One region of the Marinococcus salis genome, then DNA from elsewhere that is predicted to be linked to it. Evidence: predicted binding sites of a transcription regulator. Region 1 holds the regulator's gene; the other holds the start of a gene.
What was found. The regulator Rex, encoded in region 1, represses fermentation and respiration genes when NADH is low (regulators of the CRP and FNR family bind a similar motif). The targets are predictions, from matches to a motif close to TTGTGAAATATTTCACAA.

Region 1 (14,108 bases):
TCAAAGGTCCGAGCAGGTAATCAAAAAGATCCAGCGTATGAGAGCCCACATCATAGAATAGCCCTGCACCGCTTTTTTCAGGGATTACCCTCCATGGCCATTCTTCGTTTTCGTCTTTTTGAACGATGGGCTGGGTCTGCTGAATAGAAGCAAACCGCACCTCTCCAATGCTTCCGGCATCCAGCAGCTCTTTCACCTTTCGAAAACGCGGCAGAGATCTCCTATAGTAGGCAACAAACAACGGTACACCGTTATTTTCACAGGCTTTTATCATTTCTGCACATTCGTCTGTGCTGCCTGCCATTGGTTTTTCCACATATACTGGCTTCCCTGCGTCGGCAGCCATGATCGTATATTGCTTGTGCGAAGAAGGCGGCGTGGCAATATAAACGGCATCCACTTCAGCGTCATGGATAAGGTCCTCCGCTTTATCGTACCAGCTGGGCACCCCGTGACGTTCCGCATAATCCCTCGCCTTTTCTCCATTTCTTCTCATCACCGCCTGTAGGGAGCTGTTTTCGGCCAATTGAAAGGCAGGACCGCTTTTCACCTCTGTCACGTTACCGCACCCTATAATGCCCCATCGTATGTTTTTCATAGCATTTCCTCCCAAATGAAATTCATTTGTTTATTCAACATTCTTTTATACCTTTTCATTGTAAAAGCCATTGCCTATGAATAAAGGGAGCAGCCTTTGCTGTTCCCTTAAAATCAATATGTCTATTATAAACCAACCTGGCCGGTAGCATAGGTGGCATGCTCTGTGCTGAACCCTTCAAAGATCAATTGATCAATCAGGCCCTGTCTTGAAAAAGAACTGTACTCCAGATAATCCTCGGCCTGAAGCACCGCCTGCTCCTGCCAGTCCACTGAGACGTTTGCCACACCATGAGCCGCTTCCGATGAACTGAAACCATCATACTCCAATTGCTCATTCAATCCTGATTCGGAGAATGCGGTGTATTCCAGATAATCCTGAGCCTGGCTGACCGCCTGCTCCTCCCAGTCCACTGAGATATTTTCCACAGCATATGTGGCATCTTCTGTGCTAAAGCCCTCATATTCTAATTGCTCGATCAACCCTGATTTAGAAAAGGACGTATAGTCCAGGTAGCTCTGAGCCTGACTCAGTGCCTGCTCCTGGGAAACAGAACCGCTGGATTCTTCTTCAGCCTGACGCTCTTCCTCTTCCATGGCTTCCTGCTCAGCTTCCTCTTCAGCCTGGCGTTCTTCCTCTTCCTTGGCTTCCTGCTCCGCTTCCTCTTCAGCCTGGCGTTCTTCCTCTTCCTTGGCTTCCTGCTCCGCTTCCTCTTCAGCCTGACGCTCCTCTTCTTCCTTGGCTTCCCGCTCCGCTTCCTCTTCAGCCTGGCGCTCTTCTTCTTCCCTTGCTTCCCGCTCGGCTTCTTCAGCCTGGCGCTCTTCCTCTTCCTTGGCTTCCTGCTCAGCCTCTTCCTCAGCCTCACGCTCTTCCTTCGCTTTCTGTTTTTCTTTCTCTTCGTTATTCTTTTGCTTATCCGTAGCTGCTGTAGCATCTTCTGCTTCTAATTCTGTAGCATCTTCGGCCGTATTTTCCCCAGCTATTTCTGTAGAAGAATCAGTTGGAACTAGTATAACAAATAAAATTAAAGCATAAATAATAGAAGCTGTAATCATCTTCCACTTCACCCTGGAACGATATCCCGGAATCCGTTTATACCATTTTTTCTTTTCTTTATACCTCATTAAACTCCCCCCTTTTTTACATATATCGGCTAAATTTTACCATATTAAAGTAAAGCCAGAAATCTAATGGAAGAGAGCTTTTAGATGATTTTGACTTCATTGAAGAGAGGATTTGGAGAAGTTATTGAGAACTTTACGATTAACGGATTCCTTGAGTGTTCAGTTTGCTTTATTAGTGGTTAGATTGATTGCCTAACAGGTAATCGTCTTGGCGTTCACATGAACAAAAACCATAAAAAAGCTTCCCACAAGTTCAGTGAACTCATGAGAAGCTTAAAATAACTCTATTCAAATATTAGCATTCTGCCCATTTTCATTAAAACTGGGTTATAGCATGGGATTGAGCGGAGCCCGGACGAAAGCCGCGACGTCCTGTCGCAGCGTCCGGGTGACCAACGTCCTGTTGGCCTACATCATGCCGCCCATTCCGCCCATGCCACCCATGTCTGGCATGCCGCCGCCGGCACCGCCGCCATTTTCTTCTGGGATATCGGCGATAACTGCTTCGGTTGTCAGGAACATGGAGGATACGGACGATGCGTTTTGCAGCGCGGAGCGGGTAACTTTTGTAGGATCGACAATGCCTGCGTCAATCATGTTTACCCATTCGCCGGTCGCTGCGTTGTAGCCGTGTCCAACTGCTTCTGTTTTCAGGCGCTCAACGATAACGGAGCCTTCCAGGCCTGCGTTATGCGCAATCTGACGGAGTGGTTCTTCGAGGGCACGGAGAACAATTTTCACGCCGGTTGCTTCGTCGCCTGTTGTGTTGTTCATTTCTTCTTCTACTTTTTTGTAGACGTTCATCAGCGCGGTACCGCCGCCGGAGACAATGCCTTCTTCTACCGCTGCGCGTGTAGAGCTGAGGGCGTCTTCGATGCGGAGCTTGCGCTCTTTCATTTCCGTTTCAGAAGCTGCGCCGACTTTAACAACGGCTACGCCGCCGGCAAGCTTCGCGAGGCGCTCCTGAAGTTTTTCACGGTCGAATTCGGAAGTCGTTTCTTCCATCTGCGTACGAAGCTGTGTAACACGTGCGCTGATCGTCTGCGGATCGCCGCTTCCTTCTACGATCGTTGTGTTGTCTTTATCGATCGTGATTTTGTTGGCGTGACCGAGCTGATCGATCGTTGCAGTTTTCAGATCAAGACCTACATCTTCTGTAATGACCGTACCACCGGTAAGGGTAGCGATGTCTTCAAGCATTGCTTTACGACGGTCGCCAAAGCCTGGTGCTTTCACTGCTACTGCGTTGAATGTGCCGCGCAGCTTGTTAACAACGAGCGTTGCCAGCGCTTCGCCTTCCACATCTTCTGCGATGATGAGGATTGGACGGTTCTGCTGTACAACCTGCTCAAGCAGCGGAAGTACTTCCTGGATGTTTGTAAGCTTCTTGTCCGTAATCAAGATGTACGGGTTGTCGAGCTCTGCAGTCATGGATTCATTGTCGGAAACCATGTACGGGGAAGCATAGCCGCGGTCAAACTGCATACCTTCCACAACTTCAAGCTCTGTTTCAAGGCCGCGGGATTCTTCGACTGTGATAACGCCGTCGTTTCCTACGCGCTCCATCGCTTCTGCAATGATCTGGCCGATTTCTTCAGAGCCTGCGGAAATAGCACCGACCTGCGTGATAGATTCTTTGCCTTCAATTGGCTTGCTGACGTTACGGAGTTCCTCGACCGCTACCTTGGTCGCGTTCTCCATACCGCGGCGGATACCCATTGGGTTCGCACCGGACGTAACGTTTTTCAGGCCTTCCTGAATCATTGCCTGGGCGAGCACGGTTGCTGTAGTCGTACCGTCACCGGCAATGTCATTCGTTTTGCTGGCAACTTCGGATACAAGCTGCGCACCCATATTTTCAAAGTTATCTTCGAGTTCGATTTCTTTGGCGATGGTTACACCGTCATTGGTGATAAGCGGGGAACCGAACTTTTTCTCCAAAACAACGTTACGGCCTTTCGGTCCAAGCGTTACTTTTACAGCGTTTGCCAGTTCGTCCACACCGCGGAGCATCGCGCGGCGGCCATTTTCACTAAACTTAATATCTTTAGCCATGATGAAATCCTCCTAATGAAATATTGATTTCGAAATGAAGCTGATTACTGAACTACCGCGAGGATGTCGCTTTCGCGAACGATCAAATATTCTTTGCCGTCGTATTTTACTTCTGTGCCTGCAAACTTCGAATAAACGACGATATCGCCTTCGCTTACTTCCGGCGTTACGCGTTCACCGTTGTCTTTTAAAGCTCCGGAACCAACAGCCACCACGCGTCCTTCCTGTGGTTTCTCCTGGGCGGAGTCCGGCAGCACAATACCGCCAGCAGTTTTTTCTTCTGATTCCACTTGTTCGAGTACGAGTCGATCACCTAAAGGCTTTAACAAGGAAAACAACCTCCTTAGAATATTTTCATCGTCCGTTATATGTAACGGAAACGACAGTAACACCATTTTGTTAGCACTCATTAAACCCGAGTGCTAAACCCAATTATTATATTAATCAACCTGGGCTTTGTTTGCAAGAGGGAACCGAAAATTTTTTCTGTCTTTTCCCACTCCGGTGCTTGATGGCACCTGCATTCACATTCCCTGCTGCTCTCTTTGTTAACCTTCTATTTGAAAATTGTCATAAATTCGCAGTTGCTCTCTTTATTATTCCTGCAGAGACCTGTGATACAATAGGAGCGTTCTAACACAGATTTAACCGAAGATTAGGAGTGATTTCCTTCCATGGCCGCACGTTACTGGAGCATTGTTATCATTTACGTACTTATGCAGCTCTCGGGCATCGTTGCCGTTCCGGCTCTTTTAGCTATAGGCAGCTTTGATTCCGCCCAGCAGGCTTCATACTTCTGGATTTTTGCAAGCTTTATTACCGCTTTAATTGTCATTTTGATTTTGTTAATCCCGGAACGCGGCCAACAGCTCGCGTTTAATAAACCGAAGATGCCATGGCCCAACGCTACTGCCTGGATTTTCATCGGCTTTGCCCTTGCCTACGCCGGTCAGATTGTTGCCGGCTTGATTGAGCAGAACCTGCTCGGCATTGATTCAGCCTCCGAAAATACGGCGCAGATTATCGAGCTCGTTAACAGCATGCCAGCCTTTGTAATTATCGTGGCGGTGATCGGCCCGATTCTTGAAGAGCTTGTATTCCGTAAAGCTATATTTGGCTCCCTGTACAAGCGCACAAACTTTTTCGTTGCCGCCATCATCAGCTCTTTGATATTTGCTGCTGTGCATTTGGATTTTACGCACCTGCTCGTTTATACCATGATCGGCTTTGTGTTTGCTTATTTGTATGTTAAAACTGGACGGATCATTGTGCCGATTATCGTTCACTCTGTCATGAACGCGTTTGTGGTTGGCATTCAGGTACTGTTTCAGGATGAAATTGAGCGTATTATGCGTGAAGCCGAGGGTGCACTCATTCTGCTTGTTCAGGGGTTGATGTAATATGAAAGCTTCCACCGCTGCCCTTTTTTACTTTGTGCTGGGCGGAGTGCTGCTGATGTTTACGTATTTTTCCGTCAGCGAGTCCTCTTGGTCATTCTGGAGTATTCTGCTTGCCGCCTTTGCTGCTTATGACTTCGTTATGGGCTTCAACTATCTGCGCCTCATGGCAGAGCAGAACAAAAAGAAATAGCAAAAGGGACCAGCCAGTATTCGGCGGTCCCTTTTTAATAGATTAATATACGTCTTCCCCCGGCAGCCCTATTCGCTGTCCAGCGGATAATTTTTCAGAAAATACACGAGTGTCTGCAGCTCGATGGCAAGATCGATATGATGCACGCGTACAGATGCCGGCACGGATAAACGTGCCGGCGTGAAATTTAAAATACCGCTGATGCCTGCCTCCACCAGTTTTTCTCCAGTTGTCTGGGCGGCGGCGGATGGCACCGTGAGCATCGCTACGGACACGTTATGTTCTTCAAGCTTTTCTGCCAGATCGTCGGTGTGATACACCGGCACATTTCCAATCTGCTCGCCCACCATATCCTTATTAATATCAAATGCAGCCACAATCCGAGTATTTTCATTTTTGGAGAAATTATAGCGAAGCAGCGCTTTGCCGAGATTCCCGACACCAAGAAGCACGACGTCCGTTGCCTCGTCCTGGTCCAGGGTTTTCCGAAAAAACGACAGCAGATACTGGACGTTATAGCCGTAGCCTTTTTTGCCGAGGGCACCGAAATACGAAAAATCCCGGCGGATCGTTGCCGAGTCCACTTTCACCGCCTCGCTCAACTCCGTTGAAGAAACGCGGGTTTTGCCTGTTGCATACAGGCTTTCTAGAAATCGATAATATAGGGGTAGCCGCTTTGCGGTTGCCTGCGGAATTTTTTGCTGGTCTGTATTCATAGTTATTTCCACCTAAATGTATTGTCATCGTCTGTAGACAGTATAGCATGTGTCCCCGTGAAAACGTACCGAAACGCTTGTCATGCACGAGACTTATCCTGTTTCGCGTTTCACGGAAAAGTACGATACACTGATATTATCAGAGTTGTAATTAAAGGAGCTATATAAATATGATTTTACTTCAATGTTCGGCTGTCACCAAGTCTTTTGGGGCAGAAACCGTACTTGATCAAATAAAACTTGAAGTCAAGGAAGGCGAGCGGGTCGCCCTGGTCGGCAACAACGGGGCCGGCAAATCCACCCTTCTGAAAATTCTTGCTGGCGAATCCTCGTATGATTCCGGCTCCGTCACGATGCCAAAAGGCACGACATTCGGATACCTTGAGCAGCATACCGGATTGAACAGCGATAAAACCATGTGGGATGAAATGCTCGATGTTTTTACCCACCTTCAAAAAGCTGAAGCCGAGCTACGCCGCATGGAGGCGAGAATGGCTGAGCCCGACATTATTGATGACGCCAGAGCCTATGAAAAGCTAATGACCGATTACGATCAGCGCCAGCAGGAATTCGAAGCTCGCGGCGGCTACCGCTATGAATCCGACATCCGCACGGTGCTTGCCGGCCTTGGCTTTGGCAGCTTCTCTCTCGACACACCGGTGCAGTCACTGAGCGGTGGCCAGAAGACCCGACTTGCCCTTGGCAAACTGCTGCTGTCCCGGCCCGATCTCCTGATTCTTGACGAGCCGACCAACCATTTGGATATGGATACCCTCCGCTGGCTCGAACAGTATTTAAGCAGCTATCCGGGTGCTGTCCTGATCGTCTCCCACGACCGGTATTTTCTGGACCAGATCGTGACGAAGGTGTATGAAATCATTCATAAAAAAGCCCGCTTATTTTACGGCAACTACAGTGCCTTTCAGGAAAAACGGGCGGAACTGTTTGAACAGGAAATGCAGGCCTATGAAAAGCAGCAGAAGGAAATTGCCGAGCTTGAAGACTTTGTGCAGAAAAATATTGTGCGCGCCTCTACGACAAAACGGGCCCAGAGCCGGCGGAAAAAGCTCGAAAAAATGGATAAGCTCGACAAACCGCAGCGGGACGGCAAATCTGCCTCCCTGCGCTTCGACATTGACCGGCAGAGCGGCAACGATGTACTAAAAGCAGAAGACCTTACCTTCCGCTTTGGTGACAAGGCGCCCGTCTTCGAGCATTTAAATGTCCGGGCCCAGCGTGGCGAGAGCATCGCGCTGATCGGACCGAACGGGACGGGCAAAAGTACCTTTTTAAAAACGATCAAGGGAGAGCTTGAGCCGAATGCAGGCCATATTCAGCTCGGAAGTAAAGTAGACCTTGGCTATTACGACCAGCAGCAGGCCGAACTGAATTCAGGCAAAACCGTGCTGCAGGAGCTGTGGGACGAATATCCGCTTGAAAACGAAAAAGACATCCGCACGGTGCTTGGCCAGTTTTTATTTACCGGTGAGGACGTGCTGAAGCAGGTATCTGACTTAAGCGGCGGGGAAAAAGCGCGCCTTTCGCTTGCTAAGATGATGATGCAGAAGTCGAATTTTCTGCTGCTCGACGAGCCGACCAACCATCTCGATCTTGACAGCAAGGAAGTTCTTGAAGACGCCCTGATTGATTATCCGGGCACCATTTTGTTTGTTTCCCACGACCGGTATTTTCTGAACCGGATTGCAACCCGTATCCTTGAAATGGGAAATGGCGATGTCCGCAACTACATCGGGGATTATGACTATTATCTGTTCAAAAAGGAAGAAGAACGGGAAAAAGCGGCGCTCCAGGCTGAGCGTGAAGGGCCAAAGCCTGAAGACACCGGGGCAGCAAAATCTTCATTTGCAGACGACAAAGCAGCCAAGCGTGAGGCCCGCAAGCGGCAGCGCCGCATTGAACAGATTGAACAGGATATTGAAGCCAAGGAACAGCTCGTCGAGGAGCAGGAAGCTGCTCTCTTCGAACCTGACGTATATGAAGACCATGAAAAGGCAGCTGGTTATCAGTCGTCGATTAACGAATTAAGAAGCGAGCTCGACCAGCTGATGGAAGAATGGGAAGAGCTGCAGCTTGAAGAATCCAGTTCCTAGATCATTCCCTTTACACAGCAAAGCCCGTGACCTCTTCTACTGAGGCCACGGGCTTTTTGTTACATATGGAGCGGCAGGCCGGGCACGCCGTTTAAATCCATGCTGGAAAAGTTTCCCTTTTTCCAGTTGATATAGGCGGCAGCACCGATCATAGCCGCATTATCAGTACATAAATGCAGCGGCGGAATCTGCAGCTTAACGCCGCTTTCTTCGAACTTCTCTTTCATTGCTGCCCGCAGGCCGCTATTGGCTGCCACACCGCCTACAACCATTACCTGCTTCGCCTCACAGGCCGCTGCCGCCCGGGCTGTTTTTTCCGTCAGCACGGTAATAACGCTCTGCTGGAAGCTCGCCGCGACGTCTTCCGGTGCCCATTCTTCTCCGCGCTGGCGAGCGTTGTGGAGCGTATTCATGACAGCTGATTTCAAGCCGCTGAAGCTGAAATCATAGGACCCCTCCTCCAGCCAAGCCACAGGAAGCGGTACAGATGGATCGCCCGTCTTAGCCAGCTTATCGAGCTCCGGCCCTCCAGGATACGGCAGGCCGAGCGTGCGTGCAACTTTGTCATATGCTTCCCCAACTGCATCATCTCTCGTCTGGCCCAGCAGTTCGTACTGTCCTTCTTCCCTGATCAGCACAAGCTCCGTGTGACCGCCGGAAACAACGAGCGCAAGCGCAGGATATTCCCACTCTGCCTCCAGCCGGGTCGCCTGGATATGGCCGGCTATATGGTGGACGCCGATCAGCGGCAGTCCCTTTGCGTACGCTGTCGCCTTCGCAGCATTTACCCCCACAAGAAGCGCTCCCACAAGTCCGGGCCCTTCTGTAACCGCCACGGCGGATAAATCAGAAAATGTACTATCAGCTTCCTCGAGCGCCTGTTCCATTACCTGAGTGATGGATTCCGCGTGATGTCTCGAAGCGACCTCCGGCACAACTCCGCCAAAGCGTTTATGGCTTTTCATCTGGGAGAGAACGACATTGGACAGAATCTCCGTGCCGTTTCTGATCACCGCAGCGGCTGTTTCGTCACAGCTCGTTTCCACAGCCAGAATATCTATTGGTTCATGCTCGTTCATTCATATTCACCCACATTACTATCGCATTTTCATTATTATCCACATAATAGTTTTTTCGAACGCCGCCAGGCACAAACCCAAATTTATCGTACAGGTTCCGGGCGATTTCATTGGTTTCACGCACCTCGAGCGTCATCGTCCGGGCACCGTACGTGTAGGCCAGTTCCATCAAATTGGCCAGCAGCTCCTGCCCAATTTTCCGGCCGCGGTAGCGTGAGTGTACCGCAATGTTTGTCACATGAGCTTCGTCGATGACAATCCATACCCCGCAGTAGCCGACAATTCTGCCATCAACTTCTGCCACCAGATAATGGGCAAACTGGTTGTTATACATCTCGTTTTCAAACGCCCGCCGGCTCCACGGCATCGAAAAAGCGTTATGCTCTACCTCCATTACGTTATCGATATCGTCGGTGCTCATCAAACGGATCAGTATTTCTGCTTTCATTCGGCTCTCCCACTTTGGGCCTTCTGCCAGTTTTTTTCCGCTTCGGCAAGCTGGGCGTATTCCGGGACTACCGCATGAGCTTCCCTTGGCTCCCCGATAGTTCGCGCGACACGGATGATTTCTGCAGGCCGTGGGGTCTGCTCCGCCCAATCCGCAAATACTGCCCGGCTGCCGAGTTGTTCCTGGATCAACGGCCGCCGGGTATCTGTATCTTCTCCGACAAACAAAACGTTTTCCTGCCGTTGGTCGAGCATCCCGAGCCATTCCGAAAGCAGAATGATTTGATCATCGGCCTGGCGTTCCACGATATTTTTTGTCGTTTCTCCGGAAAACACCGCGGTATATACCTGATTTCTGCGCGCATCTATCAGTGGAGAAACGAGGCCAGGAAATCCAAGACCGTTTTGGGCAAACATCTGCAGGGTCGACACAGGATAAAGAGGGATATTTAAAGCCCAGGCCATCGATTTAGCCGTCGTTACTCCTATGCGCACTCCGGTGTATGATCCCGGACCGGTAGTCACCGCTATTGCCTCCAAATCACCCGGAGCTGTCCCGCTCTCTTTCATCAGTGATTCCACAGCCGGCATCAGACGGATGGAATGGTTTTTTCTAATATTGGTGGTGTACTCCCCGAGGATTTTTTGTTCATCTGCAAGGGCAATGCCCAACACATGCGTTGAGGTGTCAATTGCGAGCATTTTCATCGTTCTGCAACTCCTTCATCTTTTCCTTCCACCGCTCGCCCACGGCCTTCAAGGTCAATTGCCTGCTCGTCTCCCCGGTATATTGTATCTCTACCTCCAGGCGGTCCTCCGGCCATTGTTCCAGGCGGATCGGCCATTCTAAAAGCGAAACTCCGCCTGCCTCAAAGTATTCCTCAATCCCGATTTCCTCTGCTTCTTCCTCTGAAAGACGGTAAAGATCAATATGAAACAATGGCAGCCTTCCTTCGTATTCTTTAACGATTGTAAAGCTTGGGCTGTTTACCATCGCGGTAACACCAAGGCCTCTGGCAAAGCCTTTGGCAAAATGTGTTTTTCCTGCTCCGAGGCTGCCAAGCAGCCATATTTTCTCATCTGCTTCCGCCTGCCGGCCTAAAAGCTCTCCCCACGCTGCTGTTTCCCCGGGGGAAGAAGTGTCGATGACCCACTCTGTCATATCGTTTCTTCCTTTCTGCTGCTTATGATGAACGAAAATGATTGTAGCCGGATTTTTGCAGCTTCGTACGGGAGCCGTTTTCCTGCAGGATGACCTGTCCGTTTCCTTCTGAAACCTTTCCAATGGCATATAATGGCATCCCGGCGTTCCAGAATTGTTCTCTCAGCTTTTCCCACTCTGATGAAGCTACTGTTCCGACCAGCTCAAAATCCTCTCCACCGTAAAACATATGCTTTTTCATTGTCTGGACTTCCAGAGGCTTCATGGCTGCATGCACGGGAAGTCCGGAAAAGTCCAGTTCTATCGAAACACTGCTCGCTTCCGCAATTTCAAAGCATTCGCTCGCAAGGCCATCACTGATATCATTTAAAGCGATGCGGCCACCGTATTCCACCAACAGACGCCCTGCTTCCACCTGAGGTACCGGACGCTGATGATAGGCAATCAACGATTTTTCCCGTTCGGAATACGCAGCGTCCTTTGTCCGATCAAGCAGTAATTCCAGCCCGGCAGCCGACATGCCGACCGGTCCTGTTAAAAATACGATGTCCCCGGGTTCCGCAGCGCTCCGCAGCAGCTGCTGTCTTTCTTCCACTGCTCCGATTACCGTAATACTCACCATTAAGTCGCGCCGGGAGGATACCGTGTCTCCGCCAATCATATCCATCTGATAGCGCGCTCCCAGTTCATTCATTCCCCGGTACAGTTCGTTTAATTCCTCTTCGGACCAACCGGGCGTTACCGCAATCGATATCACGTAAAAATGCGGCACGCCTCCCATCGCAGCGACATCGCTAATGTTTGCAGCCAGTGCTTTAAAACCAATATCAAACGGATTCATCGTATCCTTCCGAAAATGGACGTCTTCAATCATCGTATCCACACAGACAATTTCATTCATTTGCGCCATCGGCCGATAGACCGCGGCATCATCACCTATTCCTACTTCAAGGCGCTCCTGAAAGGTCTGCGTTGGTTTTCGTTCGTTAATCCAGTCAAATTCGTCGTATGGCATAAACTGCTCCTCAATGATCTCTCATAATAGTCTCCTGCCAGTTTATCGTATTCTTGCAATCGCGTACAGTAAACGAGCAGGCTGTACCCCGTTTATCGAAAAACTACCCTCAGTGCATAAGCACAAAGGGTAGCTTGGTTTCCCGCTTCGTCGACTAAATTTTTTCATAAAAAAAAGCCTTGCCGGCTTTAATCGATTAGTATAATTGGTTGCGGGAGGAGGATTTGAACCTCCGACCTCCGGGTTATGAGCCCGACGAGCTACCAGACTGCTCTATCCCGCGATGTGGTATAGCGCGGCGACGATCTACTTTCACGGGGGGAGAGCCCCCGGCTATCATCAACGCTGAAGAGCTTAACTTCCGTGTTCGGCATGGGAACGGGTGGGGCCTCTTCGCTGTTGTCACCGCACTATGTATACTGTCTCTCAACAAGATAATTATTATCTTACCATGTGGGTTATATGAACGCAAGGGGTTTTTTATATTTTATCGCCATTTTTTATCATTTACAGCAAAGTACACGTCTTCAATCGACCGGTGCTGCTGTTTAAAAGCCTCGTGGGCTTCTTTCAGCGACACCCGTTCAAACTTTATAGAAGCCTTTGGCTGCAATTGGGCAGCTTTTGGTAAATCAGCACTAATAACGTTTAACACCCGGGCATAGCCACCCGTCGTCTGTCGGTCAGCCATTAGAACCATCGGCCGGCCGTTCGAAGCCAGCTGCACAGTTCCAAAAGCTACTCCATCCGATATTATGCCGCCATCTTTCTGAATAAAAACTTCCGTTCCCTCAAGTCGGATCCCCATTCGGTCAGCTTCCTGGGTCACGACGTAGGATTCCTGAAGCAAAATCTGTTCAGCCTCCGCTGTCAATTGATTAAATTCCGGCCCTTCCACTACCCGGAGTGTCTGCTGTTTGTCATAAACTGGCACAAGTGCAGAAGACAACCGCCGTTCGAAAGGAGTCGGAGCAGGGCGCCCCTCTGCTTGGTACAGCTTGTCTCCGCTTTCAAGCTCACGGCCCTCCACACCTCCTATGCCGGCTTTTGTATATGTCGCCCGGCTCCCTAAAACCACCGGCACATCTATACCTCCTGCAATACAAATATAGGCACGGGCGCCTTGGGCCGGACCATTAAAGGACAATTCATCTCCTTCGTAAACCTTTCTTGTCGCCCACATCGGGATGGCTTTGTTGTTTATTTCCGGTTGTAAATTTCCGCCTGTAACAGCAATGACCGCTTCTTCATGAAACGCCAGGGTCGGCCCCATCAAGGTCAATTCCAATCCGGCTGCAGTCAGGTAGTTCCCACACAAGGCATTTCCTATTTGAAAGGCGTACATATCCATCGCTCCAGATACCGGGACGCCAAGATACTGATAGCCGCTCCGCCCCGTGTCCTGAACGGTCGTAAATAGTCCAGCTTTTCGCACTGTACAGAAAGGTGTCCGCCTCATATACGATCCCCCGCTGCCTGCACCCTGGTACCATGGTGCTCAAGCTGCTTTTTCAGATGCTGAATAAAAAGCACCGCCTGTTCGTTATCACCATGTACGCATACCGTATCTGCCTCCATAGCCACAACTGTACCATCCACCGCCCTCACGGTTCCCTTTTGGAGCACCTCGAGCACCTGGTCTGCAGCTTTTTCAGGTTGGTCAATGAACGCCTTCTCCTCTGTTCTTGGTGTCAATGTTCCTTCAGCCGTATACGTGCGGTCTGCAAATATTTCTTTTACTACCTGTAAGCCTTCTCTTTCCCCCTGCGCATGCAATTCTGTATGGACGGGGGCGAACAATAGGAGGTCTTTATTAAAATCTTTCACCGCCCGCACCACTCCTTTAGCAACATCACTATCGCGAAGGGCGGCATTATATAAAGCCCCGTGGGGCTTCACGTGCTGCATCTTTACTCCTTCTGCCACGCAGAAGGCATGGAGAGCCCCTATCTGGTAGAGACAAAGTTGATAAATTTCTTCTTCCTTCATTGCTATATGTCTACGGCCAAACCCTTCTTTATCCAAAAACCCAGGATGCGCTCCAACCGCCGTGCCGTACTGTTTAGCAAGAGCAACAGTGTGCGCCATCACTGCTGCATCTCCTGCGTGGCCCCCACAGGCAATATTGGCTGAAGACACTAAAGGAAGCACCTCCTGATCCATCCCAAGTGTATAAACGCCGTAGCTTTCGCCTAAGTCACAATTTAAATC
Region 2 (15,676 bases), on a different contig from region 1:
TATTCGACGTGTGGAATCTGCAGGACGTAATATGGTCATCCACCATGCCGATCGCCTGCAGAAAAGAATAAGTGATCACCGGGCCTATGATTTTAAATCCTCTTTTTTTTAGATTCTTACTGATCCTGACGGATAAAGGGGACTGGGCAGGGATTTCCGTGTCAGCTGTCCAGCTATTTATCATCGGGTTAAAATCCACATAGCTCCATAGGAAATCGGCAAAGCTTCCGAATTCGTTTTGTATTTTTAATACCGCCTCTGCATTGGAACGGACCGATTGAAGCTTCGAAAAATGCTTGATGACTTGGTAATTCTCTTTGATGGCTTCCAGGTCTGTGTCTGTAAGCCCGGCGCAGTGTTCGAGGTCATAGTTGTTGAAGGCGGAGCGGTACGCTTCCCGTCTCGCTAATACAATACTCCACGATAAGCCGGCCTGTGCCCCCTCCAGCGTAAGCATCTCGAAGATGTACCGGTCATCCCGGCTCGGTCTGCACCATTCTTCATCATGGTACGTTTGCAAGAGTTCACTGTTTTGGGGCCATAAACATTGTTCCATCGACTATGTTCTCCTTTCCTCCTGTTGAATTTACTGTACCATGCAAAACAGGACAACTGCGTGTCATATTAAAAATTGTGCCATTCGGCAAAGTTATTATTCCAGCTTCTATATTAATAATTTGAAAGGATTCCAGGAAGGCAAGGGAGAAAAGAATAAAAAAAGAAACGGAGGGAAGATCGTGGCAAAGGTATGTCTGGGCATGATTTTATCGCTGGATGGGTATGTTAACGACCGCCACGGAGAGATGGGAAAGATTTATGCCAGCTTTGAGCCGAATGAAGCAATTGAAACGGCGATGGCCAACACGGGAGCTGTAGTGATGGGGCGGAACAGCTTTGATGAAAGCCCGGACCCGGATGCCTACGCGGATGATTATGAATTTCAGGTGCCGTTGTTTGTGCTGACGCACCGTCCGCCGGCGAAGCATCCCAGGGAAAATCAGAACCTTACAATTACCTTCGTGACAGACGGCATTGAAAGCGCGGTCCAACAGGCCAGAGAAGCAGCCGGAGAAAAAGACGTCGTGGTGCTCGGGGCGGATATCGGCCAGCAGCTGTTAAAGGCAAAGCTTGTGGATGAACTGCAGGTCGCGTTTGCGCCTATCATACTCGGTCAGGGACTGCGGCTGTTTGAGCACCTGGAGGGCCATGAAATTCATCTCGAGAAGCTGCGCACCATTGAGACCGCCCAGCAGGTGGAAATCTGGTATAAGGTCATAAAGAAATAATGGAAAATTTAAAGGCCAAGAAAGCAAGCATTTAACAGATTTATAAAGTTTTAACCATTAAGGTGAAGCGCTCCTGCATTTATAGCGGGAGCGCTTCTATTTCTATGCTTACATTTAAGAATTTAAAAAAGCGGTTATACTATCTGGATAAAACCGTTCACTAGTATCTTATTTCCAACCCTTAAGATGTTTCATTACATATGCTATGAAGGCTCTGCCTCTTCCCAAACCTGTATCAATCGCGGCAGAGGAATAGCTTCAAGAACCACATGGGCTTGAAGCCCGCGACGGGAATGATCATCAATGGACTCGATATGCACAAGGTTTTCCTCCCGGAAAAAATAGAATACATCCTGCAATTTTTGCTCCTCTTTGGCGTTCAAATACAAAAAAGCTGGATCGCCCTGAATTAAGAACGTAGATACATCCTCGCCGGCATGTTTATTCAAGCGCTGAAATGCTTCTTCCAGTTTCCATTTCAATATGAAGTCCTCCTTAAATAAGGTAATTTTATTTTTGAGTGCTCTTGGAGCATCCCGGGGATGATTTATTCCCGTTTTTTGATTCTGCCTTTATTATAAGAGACTGAGATGAGTCCTTCTTTATAAAAAAATGAGAAATTGATGAGAAGAGCAGGGGAAATGTGTCGAAAAACTGATAGAAAGTTCTTAAGGACCGGTGAAATTTTATAAAAGGAGAAGAAAACAATTATTTAACAGAAACTATGTAGCATCAAGCTATGAAACAAATTTCTTCAGTAGTACAGCGTGAAGGCTTTTTCGTGAGTGCCCGCAGTTAAAAATGTAACCGACTTATATTTAAGAATAGGAGTATACGGGAAGAACAAAGGAGAAAATCTTTTAAAGGAGATTATTTTTGCTTATGCCTTACTGAATAATACCGTGTTATTAATTACTCTGAAATTAGGGATGTGTAAAGAAATGCTTAAGGAGGCAAAAAACATGAAGCCAAATCAAACTACAACAGAAGAGGAATTTAAACAACATCAACGATCTGTCATGCTGGAAGGCATCGTGGAAGAAGCAGTGAAAGTGAATTATACAGACACAGGCTCAGGCCCGCCGCTCGTGCTGCTGCACGGCATACCGACCTGGTCGTATTTGTATCAGGCTGTCATACCGGAGCTGGAGGATAATTACCGGGTGATCGTCCCGGACCTTCTGGGCTACGGCTATTCCGACCAGCGAGACCGCTTTGACCGCTCGCTTCATGTGCAGGCGAAATTGGTTATCAGGCTTATGGAACATCTGGAGATTGAACAGGCGCATGTAGCGGCTCATGATATCGGGGGAGGTGTCGGGTTAATTCTTGCTCTTGAAGAGCCGGAACGAATCGATAAATTGGTGCTTTCCAACACCGTCGCTTACGACTCCTGGCCGATTGAAGAAATGCTTATGGTCGGACACCCGTCGTGGAAGAACAAATCTCTTCAGGACATGGAAGACTTTCTCTCGAAGGGGTATAAAGGCGTATTTGCCCAGCAGGATCAGCTGACGGACACCTTCTTACAGGGAATCATGGCTCCGTATTTACATGAAGAAGGCAAGCTCAGCCTTGTACGTAATGCGGCGGCCCTGAACACAAATCATACTACTTCTATTACTCATAGGCTTTCCGAGATCAAGCATTCTGTGCTTATGCTGTGGGGGACCCAGGACCCGTGGCAGCCGGTGGAAACAGGAGAGATGCTGGAGAAGGACCTGCCAAACAGCCGGCTGGTCAGAATAAACCAGTCAGCCCACTGGGTGCCCCAGGAAGCGCCGAGGGAGTTCGCCACAGAAATTAAAAAGTTTATTTAATCTAAGTGTTGTTCCCACTTATAAAAAATAAATAACGAAGAGGCCAGTCGGGCAAGCTGGCCTCTTTTTACTGAAAAATATCTGGGTGCATTTAATATGTGGTAGTACTGCAAGCATTTGCACCTTTTTTCTTTAAAGTTAACCGGCATATTGGTCTTGCCAGAGAATAATATTAGAAGAATTAAAACGATTTTTTACTTTTTAGTATTATTTATCTCCGGACTTAGCTTCCTATTATTTTACATTCATGGAAGAGGCATTTATGGTTACTGTAAGCGTAACATTCTTCACCGGTCTGATGGCGGCTCTGGCTGCCTTTGCCATCGAGAGCTGTTTATTAATGGGGCTGGGCGTTTTATTAGCGATCAGCACCCCTATTTTTATAGGCATTTTAATTCTTGCGGACATGTTTTTTTAGAGGCCTGGGGTAAACGCTTTTTTTCTAAGCGATTAGTTTATAAGGAGCTGGGTAGACCATGCACCTGAAGACATTCATGAAAAGAACTATATACGTTGTACTTACTGTCTATACCATTGTGTATGTGGCTTATAGCATAAAAACGGGGGACTGGAATTTTTTTGTTTATGTTTTTGGTCTCGTTTTAATGGCTAGTCCTTTTATGGGCATGTATTATGTATTCTTTCCGCCACGTCCATAGATATAACCACACAAAAAAGCTTGGCGAGGGTAGCTTTTTCCGGTTCTCCTGGTGGGCAATCTTCTCTAACTTTTTTGAGGAGCAGAAGCAAACCTATTACTTATTCTACAAGTGGAATGATATAAAAAAAGAAGTGGAATGATATAAAAAAAGATAAAGAAAAACATGGTTCTTCAGCTTTAGGGAAAGGAGCGCCGCAGCCGAACCTGGGCAGGGTGAGAAGAATCATCACAAGTATGATCCCGGAGATGCTCTGGTAGAGAGAAAAAGAACCCTCCTGCGTGAATGGGGGACACCGCATATGTCTCTCCTTTCGTATAGAGCATTTATCTTTGCGATTCTATAACTATTTGTGAATTATTAAACCTTTTAATTCAATGATTCCAATCTATATGATTTTATTTCTCTTATTTTTCCAGGCTTTGCCGTGCTGCTAAATACGTATACCTCGCAAAAATCAATTTTTGAGTCATCTGTTAATGAAATTAACCCGTTTATTGAAGCGAAATTCCCGTGTGTGATTACTTGATAAATTTCGATACAGTCAATGCCTGCTCTATTTTCATTCTGCAAAGCAGCAATTAATGAACCCCGGCCTTCTATTTTTTGTTTGTCTTTTAACTGGTATCATGTAATAGATTCATCCGAATATTGCTTAATAATTTCAATCCGCTGTTTTAATACTGCCACTGTAAAATCGATCACTATTTGTTTTCTTGGGGCATTACCGCACCCTTCGGGAATGATTATCTTCATTTCATCTGATGAACTGTCCAATGAATTCAACCTCCTAATACGACTGAATATATTCGGAAGTACTCCTTTTAATTTGAATAGCTTATTGTCTTTATGCTATCCAGTTTAGCATAGAGCGTTACTTAAAAATTACTATTTTGAAATATAGGGAAAAGGCACCCTTTAGCTTTACAGGGTTAGTTACCAATCACTTTCAGGGTTATTTTACATATTTTTAACGGGGAGGAGAGGGCACCACCATACCACTCCATTTCCAGAGGCAAAATGGGGTGTTTGGTGTGTGGTCCATAATTTAAGATTTTCAGACGATTTTAATTTTGGAATAATCTTTAGATGTTCTGTTAGGTGTAAAAGCACCTAGAGATCATATTATTAATTGTTATTATAAAAAAACAGCAGGGGAGAAGCCTAATGGATGAAAACCTATGGTTTATCGTGGAACTGTTCTCGAGCTTATTGTTGATAGGGGCCGTTATGTCCTTAATGATGAATATGACACGGCGATGGTATGTGAAACGCAATGGGCAGGAGCGCTCCAAACACTATGCGAATAATACTCATCAAAAAGTAACGCGGTGGTTTGCCATTATTATCGTTTTTCTTTTGCTCTCCATTACTAACCTTGGAGGAGTTCCGATTCATTTGACCCTTCTATTCGTTGTTGTTCCTCTTTTCTTGTTGTATATAACGTTCGGAACGTACTTATGGAAGAAAGAAAGCGATAATAAAGATGATTATTGGTACGACTGGAGGGTCGCAGGAGGAACGTTCATATGTCTGGCACCTGTCATGATAGCGTATCAATGGTGGATGACGTAGCAGTCTTTACGAACGGAGAGTAATAAAGAATATAATATTGCTTCTTTACTTGTAGATAGAAGTAATTGGAACATATGAAATACGTTTTCTATTGTTCCTTTAGGGGAAATGTTCGACGAACCCATGCCCCGATCCCGAGGATCACTCCCAGGCCCAATGCCATTTCGATTCGATCGGTCCAGTGCGTCCAAAAGTTCTGGCCATCCAACAGATTATTTATGCCATTAATCCCTACTTGAAGGATCATCGTCAGTACACAGATCCCAATGATCATACAGAAAACTTTCATTTCTGCACCTCCTTACACATGCTTCTTCCCAGCCTCGTCAGGGAAACAAGTGGAAAAAGATCATCACTAAAAGAATAATCCCTCCCGCCAACCACCACCAGTAGAAGGTACGAATGCTTTCCGTCCATTCCAAAACCCCTCGGATAAGAGCATGAATGCCTATGCCATAGCCTAACAACAGCAATCCAAGGCTGGTGTAATCAAGAGCTATTAGCAGAAGAACGACAGCCATCAGCAACATCCCGGCCGTCACAAGCGGGTATAATTTTCGTTTCGGTAAAGCGCTTCGAGACATGGCCATGGTTACTTCTCCTTTTTAATGGGCATAATTCCTAAAAATTCCTCAATGTCTTCATACCCAATCTTTGGGGGGGTTATCCATCGTTATCTTTCGATCACTACTATTTCTCAAAATGGACATATCAGACAGCAAATTTTGAATTATTTCCATAAAGCATATTTTGAAACCGTTTACATTTATTGTATAAAATGATAAATTTAAAACTGTAGGATGAGGATAAAGAAGGGGGTACATTTATGGTGAAGGTATAGCAGGATAAATACTGTAGGGAGGTTGGGACATGCAAGTTATTTCATACAATGATTTGAAAAACATTATTACCCCTGGAGATATTATTTCCGTCGCAGCTTTATCTGTCGGAAATTTACCAGCAGAAATATTAAAACATGTAGTGGAGCAATACGATGAAACTGGAAGCCCGGATAACCTTACGTTTATCATTGCCAATGACATAAGTGATTATGAGGGCGGGATTGATCTTGATGCTTTCGTTCAGCGGGGAATGATTAAACGGTTAATAACGAGTCTACTCACGGCTTCACCAGCTACTATTGAGGCGATTAAAAATAATGAAGTTGAAACATATTTTTTTCCACAGGGAATTCTTGCTGTACAATATCGCAATCACTCCGTTTCTTCGCCGGGGATGATTACAAAAATAGGTTTAAATACAAGCGTAGACCCTAGAAACTCAGGCGGAATGGTTAATGATGCCACCACCGGGAGCTTAGTCTCTGTATTAGAAATCAAGGGAGAAGAATATTTACACTATGACTTTCCTGGCATTGATGCAGCTCTTTTACGGGGAACTTACGCTGACGAAAAAGGGAATATCTTTATGACTCATGAGTCCCATTTAGGAGAAGGATACAGTGTAGCGGCCGCCACCCATCAAAATGGCGGGAAGGTGATTGTTCAAGTTAAAGAAATTGTTCAAAGCGGCAGCTTTCCCCCTCATGAGGTGTTTATTCCCGGTGAACTCGTGGATTACGTTGTTATAAATGAAAACCCCGAATACCATAAGCAGGTGATGCAGGCTTATTATGATCCTGCTTTATCAGGCCACTACCGGGTGAGTGATATACAGGAGCAGCCTATGGAACTCAGCTCCCGTAAAATTATTTTAAGACGGGCTGCCCAGTTTTTAAGTGAAGGGGATGTAGTCAGTATTGGATTTGGTATAAATAATGAGCTGCCAAATGTATTAATAGAAGAACAGGCGGAGAATTTGGTGCAGCTTAATATTGATACCGGCGTATTTGGAGGCATTATCGGCAGTAAAGACCGCTTTGGAATGAACTATAACCTGGACGCGAGAATGCGCCATGAACTGACATGGGATTTTATATATCATGGCGGCCATGATATAGCCTATCTCAGCTTTGCGGAAATCGACCGGTGGGGAAACGTAAATGTCTCTTGTTTTGGTAATAAAATGAGCGGAAGCGGCGGGTTTATAGACATAAGTCAAACTGTGAAGACTATTATTTTTTCGGGAACTCTGGTTGCGGGCAGCCAGTCTTGTTGTGAAAATAACCAGTTGATCATTGAACAGGAAGGCCACTCGCATAAATTTGTAAAAAATGTACAAAGTGTAGATTTCAATGCAGCGTATTCGAGAGAACTGAATCAACAGGTTTTTTATGTAACTGAACGCGCTGTATTCCAATTGGTGGAGGAAGGCTTAAAATTAATTGAAATCAGTCCGGGGCTGGATCTGCAGAGGGATGTTTTATCAAAGATGGATTTTGATCCTATTATTTCTGACGAGTTGAAAATTACAGACCAACATATTTATCAAAATGATTGGGGGGAATTGAAGCAATCGATCCAACATCGGACTCATATTGATAAAGGAGAAGATAAATATGAATTATGATTGGATTAAAACAAGATCAGATTTTGACAGAGTGAAAGCAGCGATTATCGATCCGGGTAAGGGCACAGAATGGTCATATCAGGATTTAAACATCCGTGCGGAGAATTTAGCGAATTATTTGCAGGATCAGGGAGTAAAACGCGGGGACGTCATCGGTATATTCGCACCAAATGATGTTGCGATACTGGATGTGTTGTTTGCCTCATTTAAACTGGGAGCCGTTTTCCTGCCTATTAATTGGCGGCTGAAATCTTTAGAGATTGAAAGCATCATTTCGGATTCTAATGTCAGGCTGATTTTTTACGCCTCCAATCATCTGGAGTCCCTGAAAGGAATCCCCCAGGAGCTAATCCATATGGATATCGATTCGTCGGAATATGATGACATTGTTAATCCTGAAAACCACCGTCCATTTAAAAGTGTCGATGTAGAAAGCGATGACCTTGCATCTTTAATATATACGAGCGGGACAACAGGATTACCTAAAGGGGTTATGTTCACTTACGATTCGTTTGTTAATAACATGATCAATACCGCATTGACGTATAAAACACATGCCGGTTATACAACAATTGTATCAACTCCGATGTTTCATGTACTGGGATTTAATGATTTGTCGCTGCCGTTATTAATGGCTGGCGGAACATTGATTCTGCATCGCTATTTTGACGGAAAGGAATTAAATGATCTGATGGTAAAATACCAGCCCGATTATTTAATGCTCATACCAACTATGTATTATGGCATGCTGGCAGCTGGTAATCTTGATATTCAGGGCTTTAAAAATGTTGAGTTCTTAATACAGGGGGGATCTGCACCGCTCTCGGCTGTACAGAAAAAATTTGAAAGTATGGGTTACACATTAGTCAATGGCTACGGTTTAACTGAAGCTCCACTTGTTATGGTTAATACACCTGATAATGCAATAAAAAAACCAATGAGTATTGGCAAGCCTGTCATGTATATGGATGTGCGCCTGCTGGATGAAAATTATAACGATGTTGAAACTGGTGAAATCGGGGAATTGGCAATCAACGGTAAAAACGTTACTCCGGGTTATTGGAACAAACCGGAAGAAACAAAAAAATCGTTTGCAGGCAAGTATTTCTTAACAGGTGATTTAGCGAGGCAGGATGAAGATGGTGATATCTTTATCATCAACCGGAAAAAGGAGCTCATTATTACCGGGGGTGAAAATGTTCTTCCTTCTGAAGTGGAAGGTGTATTATCAGAACATTCGCTTGTGAGGCAAACGGTGGTAGTGGGGTATGAAAGTCCTGAATTTGGAGAATCTGTTTCTGCAGTAGTGCAATTGAAAGAGGACGATCCGGATTTCGAAGCTAAACTGGACAAGCATGTGAGAGAGCACCTGGCAGGCTACAAAATACCGCGAATGTATTTAAAAGTGAAGGATATACCATTAAACTCAACTGCGAAGCCTGACAGAATAGAATTACAAAAAATGGCGAATCAAAAAGCACAGGAAGAAAATCAGAAAAACGAATTACTTTAAGCGACTTTTTTGAAAGCGCTATCAGAATATACTGGAGGCTATACCATGGCTGAAAAACAAGCACTGATAAAAGAATTATATCCTGAAGATTTATTAAATATTTCTAAAGAGTTAACTGAAGGGGAAGTTCAGTTTTTAAAACAACTCAATGATCTGCTGGAAGAAAAATACCGGGATTCAATTAATGATCACTGGGCTAACGCAACAGTGCCTGAAGACTTTTTTAATGACATGGGTAAACTAAATTATTTCAATAACCCATTGCTGTTTGAAGGCCGGGAGGGCGAACGGGCTACGAGTCAGTTGTTTCAGTTTTTCATGTTATATACAGTGGCAAGGTTTGATGTTTCATTAGTTACTTTGATGGGCGTGCATCAGGGTTTAGGACACAATGCGTTCCTGTTTGGCGGAAGCAAAGAACAAGTGGCGTATTATGTACCTAAATTACAATCTCACGAACTGAGGACCTGCTTTGCTTTAACCGAACCTGAACACGGGTCGGATGTAGCTGGTGGTTTAGCAACTACGGCTAAGCGCGAGGGTGATAAATGGGTAATAAACGGTGTGAAAAAATGGATAGGCGGAGCCCATATTTCGGATGTTATACCAGTTTTTGCTACAGATGTGGATACAGGTAAACCAAAGGGATTTATTATTCGGCCTGATCAGGACGGCGTGGATATGGATGTTATTGAAAATAAAATCGCTTTGAGAATTGTCCCGAATGCTAATATTCACTTAAACAACGTCGTCGTCCAAGAGGAAGACAGGCTACAAAATATTAATGGCTTCAAAGACATTGCGAAAGTGCTGTACTCCACACGTGCTGGCGTGGCCCATATGGCGACAGGAGCGATAGCCGGGACCCTTCGGGCAGCTCTGGATTATGTGACCGAACGTAAACAATTTGGCAAAGAACTCAGCAAATACCAGTTAATTCAGGAGAAATTGGCAATGATACAGGGAAATCTATCCCATGCAATGAGTCTGTCTGCGCAGCTTGCCCGGATGCAGGGGAACGGGGAATATGATGAAGTGGCAACCTCAACCGCAAAAATGATGAACGCCTTAAGATTAAGGGAGTCTGTTGCAATGGGACGAGCCGTTACAGGTGGCAACGGTATTCTTGCCGAATATGATATCGCAAGGTTTTTCTCTGATGCCGAAGCCATTTACACCTACGAGGGCACTCATGAAATTAATGCCTTAGTTATTGGGAGAGCATTAACAGGGGATTCTGCATTTATATAACTGCAGGGAGCGGCTAAATAAATTTCAGAAATATGGAGGTTATTTCATGACGATGAGAAAAGCAACCGTTTTAGGTGCGGGGTTAATGGGCAGTCAAATTGCCGCCCTTTTGGTTAATGCAGGTTTAAAGGTAAAACTGCTGGACATAGCAGTTGATGAGAGCGATCCAAACAAAATTTCCAAAAAATCACATGATATGATTACTGATCCAAAACGGCCGCAGTTATTTGATTTAAACTTCGCCTCTAATTTGACTTATGGCAATTTTACAGAAGATTTAACTGGGCAGGATGACTCGGATATTTTTATTGAAGCGGTAAAGGAAGAAGTGGAAATAAAGCATAGCATCTGGGATCAGGTGAGACGTGTTGCCAAAGATGATGCGTTATTTGCCACAAATACTTCAGGTATTCCCATAAAGGCAATAGCCCAAGTCTTTAATGATTCGGAGCAGGAAAGATTTTTCGGCATGCACTTCTTCAACCCGCCCCGGGTTATGAAGCTGGTAGAAGTGATCCCTGGATCTAATACGTCCCCTGAAGTCACAAATAAAGTCCAGGCCTTTGCTGCAGATGTGCTGGGCAAGGGTGTCATCATAGCAAACGATGTGCCTGCATTTGTTGCTAACCGGATAGGGACACAGACAATGAACGATGTTATGTATCGTGCAGAGAAAACAGGCCTGTCCATTGCGGAAGTCGATGCACTTACGGGACGCGGTATCGGAAGGCCAAGTCTCGGGACGTATGGGCTTGTTGATCTGGTAGGGCTTGATATTGCGACAACCGTGATCAAGGGCCTGCGGCAGGATCCGGAAGAACAGGAATTTTTCCACGAGACAAGTATTGCGGGAAAACTGATGGAAAACGGCGCGTTGGGGAGGAAAACCAAGCAGGGTTTTTATAAGAAGGACAAGAAATCACTGCTGGTTTTTAATCCTGAAAGCAATGAATATGTACAGCCAAAGCAGCCTGATTTTGAGCTGCTGAACAGCTTCAGTAAAGACTTGAAGTCAAATATGGACATCATCTACAACGCTGAAGATGTAGCGGGCAGGTTCTTATGGGAAACCCTTAGAAACAATTTCTACTATTGTGCTTTGAATGTACCGAAAGCGGCAACGGACTTTAAGGATATAGACCGTGCCGTGGTGTGGGGGTTCAACTGGAAAAAAGGGCCCTTCCAGCTATGGGACCTGATGGGATTCGAACGCGTTAAGGAACGCATGCAGCGGGAGCTGGGGCCATTACCGGAATGGATAGAAAAACGCAGCACATCATTTTATTCTGAAGGTGAATCGATTGAGCGTGTGGCTCCTGTATCAGCGTTTACAGAGCGTGAACTATGGAACAGGGAAGACTCCAGCCTTTCTGTGGCAAATAAAGACCAGCTGTTACTGAAGCTGCAAAGTAATAATAATATTATTACCGATGGCTTTGCTGATGATTTAATCGAGTCTATCGATATTTTAGAAAACGAGGATTACTCGAGCATGGTCATCTATGCAGAAGGAAACAATTTCAGTGTAGGTGCCAACCTATATCTGATGAAAAAAGCACATGAAGAAAACAAAGTGGAAGAGATCGTTGGGCCTGCAATTGAAAAACTGCACGAAAGCTTCAGCCGCCTTAAATATGCACTTAAGCCCGTCGTGACAGCCGTCCACGGGAAAGCTTTAGGCGGAGGTTGTGAATTGGTCCTTCATTCACCGGTAGTAGTAGCTGCAAGTGAAACATACATGGGACTTGTGGAAGCAGGGGTGGGACTGCTTCCTAGCGGTGGCGGCCTTGCTGAAATGGCGGACCGGATTCTCGGAACGAGCCATAAGCACAACGATAAACAGGAATCGATGACGAAGGTACTGACGAATGTAGGGTTCGCAAAAGTATCAACGAACGCTTATGAAGCGCTCAGGTATGGTTATCTAAGAGAAACCGATTCCATTATATTGAATACAGAGAAAAGAGTAGAAATAGCATTAAAACGAGCACAGTTTGAAGTAGAGACAAATTATGTTCCCCGGCCGAAATTGACCTATTTTGCTTTAGGCAGAGATTATAAAGCACTCGCTCAAGGCCAGCTGGATGCCCAGCGTGTCGGAAACTTCATAAGTGCTCATGATTATACAATCACTTTAAGTGTTGCCGATGTTTTATCCGGAGGAGACCTTCCGCGTAACACCTATATTAATCAAAAATACCTTCAAAAGCTTGAAAAACAAAAATTCTTGATGCTGTTACAAAACGAAAAAACGTACGAGCGAATTACTCATATGCTGGCTACAGGTGAGCCTTTACGAAATTAAAAATTGTGGCAGCAAAGAAAGGGTGAAAATCAGTGCAAGATGCGTATATAGTAGCTTATGGACGTTCTGCTTCAGCTAAAGGAAAGTTAAGTGGTGCTATGGCTCACGAAAGACCTGATGAAGTTGCAGCACAGGTACTAAAAGGAGTATTGGACCGGGTAGGTGGTCAATTCCATCCAAATATGGTACAGGACGTTATCGTTGGTAATGCTTTTCCTGAAGGGCTGCAGGGGCAAAATATCGCACGTTCGATTGCGCTGCTTGCTGGGCTGTCGGAAGACGTTCCGGCCCAGACTGTGAATCGTTATTGTTCTTCAGGACTTCAAACGATCGCGATGGCGGCTAATCAGATTGTGTCTGGCCAGGCAGATATTATAGCAGCCGGCGGAGTTGAACTGATGAGTGCCGTTCCGATGGGAGGAAATGAGCCGGTCAACAGTCCAATACTCCAGGAGGAAGAGGCCGGAGTATCCTATCCAATGGGGCTGACGGCTGAGATGGTGGCTGAAAAATATAACGTATCCCGGGAAGATCAGGATGCTTATGCTGTTCAAAGTCATCAGCGTGCTAAAAATGCCCAGGATTTAAGAAAGTTCGATGACGAGATTATTCCCATTAATGTAACTAAGGTCACGTACGATAATGACGGCCCAGTGGTAACAAAAGATATATTTGACACGGACGAATTGGTGCGCCCTGATACCAATATGGAGGATCTAGCGAAGCTGCCCACTGTGTTCAAGGCCGATGGGACCGTAACAGCCGGTTCATCTGCCCCGCTTACAGATGGTTCAGGTTTTGTGGTTGTAATGTCGGGAGACAAAGTTAAAGAATTAGGCGTCACACCGATTGCACGATTCGTGGGCTTCAAGGCAGCGGGTGTTGATCCAAAAATCATGGGGATTGGCCCGGCTTATGCCATTCCGGATGTGTTAAAATTAACTGACCTGTCGGTTGATGATATGGATTTAATCGAACTAAATGAAGCATTCGCAGCACAAACGGTGGCCTCCATCAGACAGACAGGGTTAGATATGACCAAAACGAATGTTAATGGAGGCGCCATCTCATTAGGCCATCCTCTTGGGGCATCGGGAGCGATGCTGACTGCAAAGCTGCTTGCTGAAATGAAAAAAAGACCAGATTCCAAGCATGGCATGGTGACCATGTGTATTGGAGGGGGCATGGGGGCTGCAGGTATATTTGAATACATCAGATAGTTAACTCCGGCGTTTTAATGTGTTAGTTATCTTTGTCCGCCTGAACAATTACCAGGCATCCGTAAATATCCAGGGGGGCTGTCCTATTTTTGGGACATCCCCACTTTTGTTTTCACGCTGACAGGAGCATTAGGAGGAAATAAATTGCTTAATCATAGAAAAAATATTCAGGGAGGGAAACATGAAGGTATTAAGACTGGATTACAAATTATTTGGCACTATATCATTTGCTTTGATTCTCATGGACTTGCGCCATATTATTGATATACCGGGAGGGTTATTTATACTATTATGCCTTATTCTGGCCATTTCGATTGGGGTTTTCTTTTACCTTCAACGAAAACACTCAAGTGCTTCCACTGATGATGGAAATTGAGGTGATTATTAATGGAGCTTTTTTATGTATTAGCGGTATTAATAAGTACCGGAACGTTTTTATTTTATCTAGGTAAAATTAAGCGTAATAAATGAAAAGAACGTAGCCTCGATAGGAGTGTTCCATCCATTATGATACATCTATTTTCTTTCTTACGATATAGATCCACCGGGAGAAACGTTAGCTTCCATAACAAACAAATAGAAAAACCCGGTCATAAAGGTTGGTAATGCAATACATATAACAGGAAAATACAAAGGATTAGGGGAGTGCTTGAAAAGCATTCCTGTTTTTAATATGCCTTAAATCATTTTTTATACCAATAATTCCTTATTTAAAGAAAATTTAGAAATTTATCGTTGAATTTTTTCCTTTTTCTTTTGTATAATTTAGTTATTTTATAGTAATTCATTCCGCCATGAAGGCACATGATCATAAGGAGGCCCACCACCATGCCAACACTCGATGCTACCGACCGGGCTATTTTACGTGCCTTGCAGAAAAACGCCAAAGAATCATATTCCATGATCGCCCGAACCTTAGAGGTAAGTGAAGGAACGATTCGAACCCGGATTCGAAAAATGCTTGATACCGGGGTTTTTGACTTTATTGTTCACACCGATCCGAAAAAAATCGGTTTGGACGTGCAGGCTATCATCGGTATTAACACCCGGCTCGGCCAACAACAGCACATTGCCCTTCAGCTACAAACCTTTGAAGCTGTACGTTTTCTCGGAGCCTTTTCCGGTAATCACGATCTAATGATTCAAGCCTATTTTTCGACCAACGATGATTTAGTCTCGTTCATTAATGCCGACTTAGCCGCACTTGAAGGCATATTAGACGTCGATGTCAATGTGGAACTGAAGCAGTACAAAGACAGTTTTTCCTACTAAAAACGATAAATAGTAAAAAAATTTACTTTTATTACAACATATGGTTTTCATTTCCTTTCTTTTTCGTTATACTAAAGCAACATTTTTCGAAAAGGGGGGAGAGAGCGTATGAAGATGCTCACTACCACAATTTCCAGTCTCTTACTTGCATCTGTCGTTTCGGTCACATTAGAAACATCAGCCGAAGCCGCACATGTAGCCGTTGTTGGCGGCGCCAGTCTGAATCAACCATCGATGCAAGAAATAACAACTAACGGCGGACACGCCCTGCGTACCGAAAGCTATATTTCGGAGGATCAACGCCGG

Region 2: fadX (fatty acid degradation protein FadX) is a predicted target of Rex. The motif match lies at 6,089-6,106, and genes of this name have one in related genera.

Annotation. Positions count from the first base shown of each region.
Region 1 is NZ_JBQOJB010000029.1:866-14,973, reverse strand. Features, by position in the region: gene ACTTK6_RS15275 (Gfo/Idh/MocA family protein) at 1-598, opposite strand, end outside; gene ACTTK6_RS15270 (Ltp family lipoprotein) at 724-1,722, opposite strand; gene groL (chaperonin GroEL) at 2,131-3,777, opposite strand; gene groES (co-chaperone GroES) at 3,822-4,106, opposite strand; gene ACTTK6_RS15255 (lysostaphin resistance A-like protein) at 4,452-5,177, shown strand; gene ACTTK6_RS15250 (DUF4305 domain-containing protein) at 5,179-5,367, shown strand; gene ACTTK6_RS15245 (redox-sensing transcriptional repressor Rex) at 5,436-6,083, opposite strand; gene ACTTK6_RS15240 (ABC-F family ATP-binding cassette domain-containing protein) at 6,254-8,194, shown strand; gene tsaD (tRNA (adenosine(37)-N6)-threonylcarbamoyltransferase complex transferase subunit TsaD) at 8,254-9,273, opposite strand; gene rimI (ribosomal protein S18-alanine N-acetyltransferase) at 9,260-9,721, opposite strand; gene tsaB (tRNA (adenosine(37)-N6)-threonylcarbamoyltransferase complex dimerization subunit type 1 TsaB) at 9,718-10,428, opposite strand; gene tsaE (tRNA (adenosine(37)-N6)-threonylcarbamoyltransferase complex ATPase subunit type 1 TsaE) at 10,409-10,882, opposite strand; gene thiL (thiamine-phosphate kinase) at 10,905-11,897, opposite strand; tRNA gene ACTTK6_RS15210 (tRNA-Met) at 12,104-12,180, opposite strand; rRNA gene rrf (5S ribosomal RNA) at 12,191-12,307, opposite strand; gene ACTTK6_RS15200 (5-oxoprolinase subunit C family protein) at 12,385-13,356, opposite strand; gene ACTTK6_RS15195 (5-oxoprolinase subunit PxpA) at 13,353-14,108, opposite strand, start outside; gene pxpB (5-oxoprolinase subunit PxpB) at 14,107-14,108, opposite strand, start outside.
Region 2 is NZ_JBQOJB010000002.1:278,047-293,722, reverse strand. Features, by position in the region: gene ACTTK6_RS03355 (DNA-3-methyladenine glycosylase I) at 1-556, opposite strand, end outside; gene ACTTK6_RS03350 (dihydrofolate reductase family protein) at 738-1,286, shown strand; gene ACTTK6_RS03345 (hypothetical protein) at 1,490-1,768, opposite strand; gene ACTTK6_RS03340 (alpha/beta fold hydrolase) at 2,249-3,106, shown strand; gene ACTTK6_RS03335 (hypothetical protein) at 3,369-3,524, shown strand; gene ACTTK6_RS03330 (hypothetical protein) at 4,393-4,542, opposite strand; gene ACTTK6_RS03325 (DUF4181 domain-containing protein) at 4,933-5,340, shown strand; gene ACTTK6_RS03320 (hypothetical protein) at 5,429-5,629, opposite strand; gene ACTTK6_RS03315 (hypothetical protein) at 5,667-5,930, opposite strand; gene fadX (fatty acid degradation protein FadX) at 6,211-7,809, shown strand; gene fadD (long-chain-fatty-acid--CoA ligase FadD) at 7,799-9,322, shown strand; gene fadE (acyl-CoA dehydrogenase FadE) at 9,368-10,573, shown strand; gene fadB (3-hydroxyacyl-CoA dehydrogenase/crotonase FadB) at 10,620-12,878, shown strand; gene ACTTK6_RS03290 (thiolase family protein) at 12,911-14,098, shown strand; gene ACTTK6_RS03285 (Lrp/AsnC family transcriptional regulator) at 14,927-15,370, shown strand; gene ACTTK6_RS03280 (hypothetical protein) at 15,479-15,676, shown strand, end outside.